Regions from separate parts of the Kitasatospora sp. NPDC088346 genome, predicted to be linked through region 2. Evidence: riboswitches for the same ligand, from Rfam matches in the RefSeq annotation. Region 2 holds a riboswitch; the other holds the start of a gene.
The links. A riboswitch is a leader RNA that binds a small molecule or an ion and turns the genes downstream of it on or off. The one in region 2 is predicted to bind S-adenosylmethionine.

Region 1 (2,194 bases), on a different contig from region 2:
GTCTACTCCTTGCTGCGGGGTGGTGGTGGGGGCTCAGGCGGAGGCGAGGCCGGCGGCGCGGAAGGACTCCAGGGTCGGCCGGATGGTGGCGGTCAGCCCGGCATCGGAGACGGCGTCCAGGGTCTTCAGGCCGTCGCCGGTGTTGATCGCGACGGTCTCCCTGGTCGGGTCCAACTGCCCGGTCTCGACCAGCTTCTTGAGCACGCCGACGGTCACGCCGCCCGCGGTCTCGGCGAAGATCCCCTCGGTGCGGGCCAGCAGCTTGATCGCCTCGACGACCTCGGCGTCGGTGACGTCCTCGACGGCGCCGCCGGTGCGGCGGGCGATGTCCAGCACGTACGGGCCGTCGGCCGGGTTGCCGATCGCCAGCGACTTGGCGATGGTGTCGGGCTTGACCGGGCGGATCACGTCGTGGCCGGCCTTGAAGGCGGCGGAGACCGGGGAGCAGCCCTCGGCCTGGGCCCCGAAGATCCGGTACGGGCGGTCCTCGACCAGGCCCAGCTTGATCAGCTCCTGCAGACCCTTGTCGATCTTCGTGAGCTGGGAGCCCGAGGCGATCGGGATGACGATCTGCTCCGGCAGCCGCCAGCCGAGCTGCTCGCAGATCTCGTACGCCAGCGTCTTGGAGCCCTCGCCGTAGTACGGGCGGAGGTTGACGTTGACGAAGCCCCAGCCCTCGCCGGCCGGGTCGCCGATCAGCTCGGAGCAGAAGCGGTTCACGTCGTCGTAGTTGCCCTGGATGCCGACCAGCTCGCCGCCGTAGACACCGGCCATCACGACCTTGCCCTGCTCCAGGTCGTGCGGGATGAACACGCAGGACTTGAAACCGGCCCGGGCCGCCGCCGCACCCACCGCACCGGCCAGGTTGCCGGTCGAGGAGCAGGACAGGGTGGTGAAGTCGAAGGCGCGCGCCGCCTCGATGGCGCAGGCGACCACCCGGTCCTTGAAGGAGTGGGTCGGGTTGCCGGAGTCGTCCTTGACGTGCAGCTGGGCGGTGAAGCCGAGTTCGCGGCCGAGGTTGTCCGCCTTGACCAGCGGGGTCCAGCCGGGGTTCAGGTTGGGCTTGGAGGCGACGTCGGCCGGGACGGGCAGCAGCGGGGCGTAACGCCAGATGGAGGCCGGTCCGGACTCGATCCGCTTGCGCAGCTCCTCGGCCTCGTACGAGCCGAAGTCGTAGGCGATCTCCAGCGGACCGAAGCACTCCACACAGGCGAAGCTCGGGCCGAGCGGGGTGCGGGCGCCGCACTCGCGACAGGACAGCGCGGCGGCGGGGCCGAGGTCGACGGCGACAGGGGTAGCGGTAGCCATGATGGCGGAGGCCTCTCTCCTCATCTTCCCCGTGACGCGGGCGCGCCACAGGACGGAATTGGCACCTGTCCCGCCGGAGCCCCGACCTGACGGTCGGTCAGCCGGACGGGAAGGTTGCCGGGACGTCGACGGGCCGTTCCCTCAGTCCCTCTGGATGAGCAATGTGGCGCGCGGTGTTGGAACCGGCAGCGCGTTTGTGGTCGTGCACGGCGACCCACCCCGACGTGCGAAGGTCGGATCGCATTACCAAGACTGTATCCGAAGGCCCCGGTACCACCTCATGGCGTCCGACACCCGAGACGGCGTCGCCCATTACAAGGAGCAGACCTTGCCCGACCAGCCCCGGCCCGACGTGCTGCCCGAGGTGGCGTCCTGGCTGCGCCGCCGCTCCTGGGCGGCGGGCGAGCGCCCGGTCGACGCACTGCTCGCCGCGAAGCGCGCCGCGGGGCGGGCGGGCACGGTCAGCGTGGTGCTGCCCGCCCTGGACGAGGAGCCGACCGTGGGCGAGATCGTCTCGGCGATCCGCGAGGAGCTGATGGAGCGGCTGCCGCTGGTGGACGAGCTGGTGGTGGTCGACTCCGGCTCGGTGGACCGCACCGCCGAACGGGCCGCGAAGGCCGGCGCGCGGGTGGTGCACCGGGACGCGATACTGCCGCGGCTGCCCGCCGAGCCCGGCAAGGGCGAGGTGCTCTGGCGCTCCCTGCTCACCACCCGCGGCGCGATCGTCTGCTTCATCGACGCCGACCTGCGCGAGTTCGACCCGGCCTTCGTCACCGGCATCATCGGCCCGCTGCTCACCGATCCCGGGATCCAGCTGGTCAAGGCCATGTACGACCGGCCGCTGGAGACCGAGGGCGCGGTCGTCCCGGCCGGCGGCGGCCGGGTC
Region 2 (2,194 bases):
AGCCGAGGTCGGCCGAGCGGGCGATCAGCCGGTAGGGGACGGTGGCGTGGGCGAGCGCGGCGACGATCGGCTGGCCCTGCGGCGGCCGCGGGGTGATGGACGGGCCGCGGACGGCGAAGTGCCGGCTCGCGAAGTCGATGTGGTGCAGTCTGGTCCGGTCGACGAAGCGGCCGGTGGCGGCGTCGCGGATCTCGGCGTCGTCCTCCCAGCTGTCCCACAGCCGCCGGACCACCTCGACGTGGTCGGCGGCCTCGTCGAAGGTGTCCGCGACCAGCTCCCGGACCTGCGGGTCGTGGGGCCGGTCGGGCCGGATCACCGGGAAGGAGCGGCGCCCGAAGTGCGCGGCCTCGTCGGCGCGCAGCGAGGCCTGGACGCGGACGCCGGCCCGGCCGGTGCTGACGTAGTCGAGGGTGGCGATCGCCTTGGAGATGTGGAACGGCTCGGTGTGGGTGGTGACCACCGTCGGCACCAGCCCGATGTGCCTGGTCAGCGGGGCGACCCGGGCCGCGGTGAGGACGGCGTCGAGCCGGCCGCGGACCCGGTCGGTGCGGCCGTCGGGCTCACCGTGGCGGGTGCTCTGCAGGGTCAGCGAGTCCTCGAAGGTGACGAGGTCGAGCAGGCCGCGTTCGGCCTCCAGGACGGCGTCGGCCCAGTAGCCGGCGGTGAACAGTTCGCGCGGGCGGGCGTCCGGCTCCCGCCAGGAGGCGGGGTGCCAGCCGGTGCCGTCGAGCGCGACGGCCAGGTGGAGCGGCGGGAGGGGGGCGGGTACGGCTGCGGGCATGGCGGAGCGGGCCTTCCTGATCGACCGGGAACGGACGCGGTCAACCCCGGGCGGGGCCGCGTCGGCGGGGAGTCAGGTCAGCGGGGACAGAGCGTGCCGGCCACCCTCTGCAGGTCGATGTGCTGGCGTCCGTAGAGGTGGACGCGGGGCCCGCGGGGGTCGAGGGTGACGGGGGCGGTGCGGTCGGGTACGGCACGCACGGTGGTCACCTCCCCGGGCCCGGACGGGCATCGGCCGCGTCACGGTTCGCGCTTGCGGAGCCGGTGCGGCCCCGCCTGGTCATCACCTGGAGCACCCCGCCGCGTGGGAGGGTTGCCGGTCAGCCAGCCAGGGCTTGTCGCTGACGCTCGTCACCTGCCCCGACGCTATCCCGCCGGTGCCGGACCGCGCAATGCCCTTCGGACGCGATCGGGCTGAGCGGCTGTCAGGCTTCCGCGGCGGCCCGCAGCCGTTCGCGGGGGACGACCGCGACGGCCCGGCCGTCGAGCACGACGACCGCGGCGGGCTGGTCCGGGCCGAGTGCCCGGTACGCCTCGGCGACCGTCCGGCCGATGCCGACGGCCGGCAGCGGCCGGGCGAGGTGGTCGCGGAGCGGGTCCCCGGGGCGGGCCCGGCCCTCGGCGAGGGCCGCCTCGATCGCGGCGGCGGCCACGGATCCGACGATCTCGGTGGCGCTGGTCCCGTACGGGCGCTCCGGCCGCGCGGCGACGACCGGCGCGACCGCGCAGCCGGAGCCGCGCAGCAGGGCGAGCGCCGCACCGAGCGGGATGTCCTCGCTCGGCGCCGGCAGGGCCGGGGCTCCCGGGCCGGGCGGTGCGTCGAGCAGGCTGCGCAGGGTCGGTTCGGTGTCGCCGGGGGTGCGCGGCTCCTCCAGGAAGCCCCAGTCCCGCATCCAGTCGTCGCTGAACACCTTCGAGAGGTAGGAGCGTCCGGAGTCCGGGAGCAGCACCACCACCAGGTCGTCGGGCCCGAGTTCGCGCGCCACCCGCAGGGCGGCCGCCACGGCGGTGCCGGAGGACGGACCGGCCAGCAGGCCCTCCTCGCGGGCCAGCCGGCGGACGGTGAGCAGCGACTCCCGGTCGGGGATCCGTTCGAAGCGGTCCACCACCCCGGGGTGGTACGACTGCGGCCAGAGGTCCTCGGTGGTCTCCGGGTGGACGAAGTGGCCGATGCTCTCGACGAAGTAGGGGCTGCCGTCGCCTCCGGCGTAGACCGAGGCCTCCGGGTCCGCGCCGACCACGGTGACCCGGCCGCCGGACACCTTGCGCAGGTGGGCCCCGGTGCCGCTGATGGTGCCGCCGGTGCCGATCCCGGCCACGAAGTGGGTCACCCGGCCGCGGGTCTGCTCCCAGATCTCCGGGCCGGTGGTGCGGACGTGCGCGTCGGGGTTGGCCGGGTTGTCGTACTGGTTGG

Region 1: it holds a riboswitch for S-adenosylmethionine, as region 2 does, so the genes downstream of both, thrC (threonine synthase) here and ACIOFR_RS21420 (putative leader peptide) in region 2, are expected to answer to the same signal.

Annotation. Positions count from the first base shown of each region.
Region 1 is NZ_JBIURH010000004.1:268,086-270,279, forward strand. It holds gene thrC (threonine synthase) at 34-1,308, opposite strand; SAM riboswitch class I at 1,326-1,469, opposite strand; gene ACIOFR_RS08990 (glucosyl-3-phosphoglycerate synthase) at 1,661-2,194, shown strand, end outside.
Region 2 is NZ_JBIURH010000016.1:14,542-16,735, forward strand. It holds gene ACIOFR_RS21415 (LLM class flavin-dependent oxidoreductase) at 1-781, opposite strand, end outside; gene ACIOFR_RS21420 (putative leader peptide) at 859-981, opposite strand; SAM riboswitch class IV at 1,025-1,136, opposite strand; gene ACIOFR_RS21425 (pyridoxal-phosphate dependent enzyme) at 1,206-2,194, opposite strand, start outside.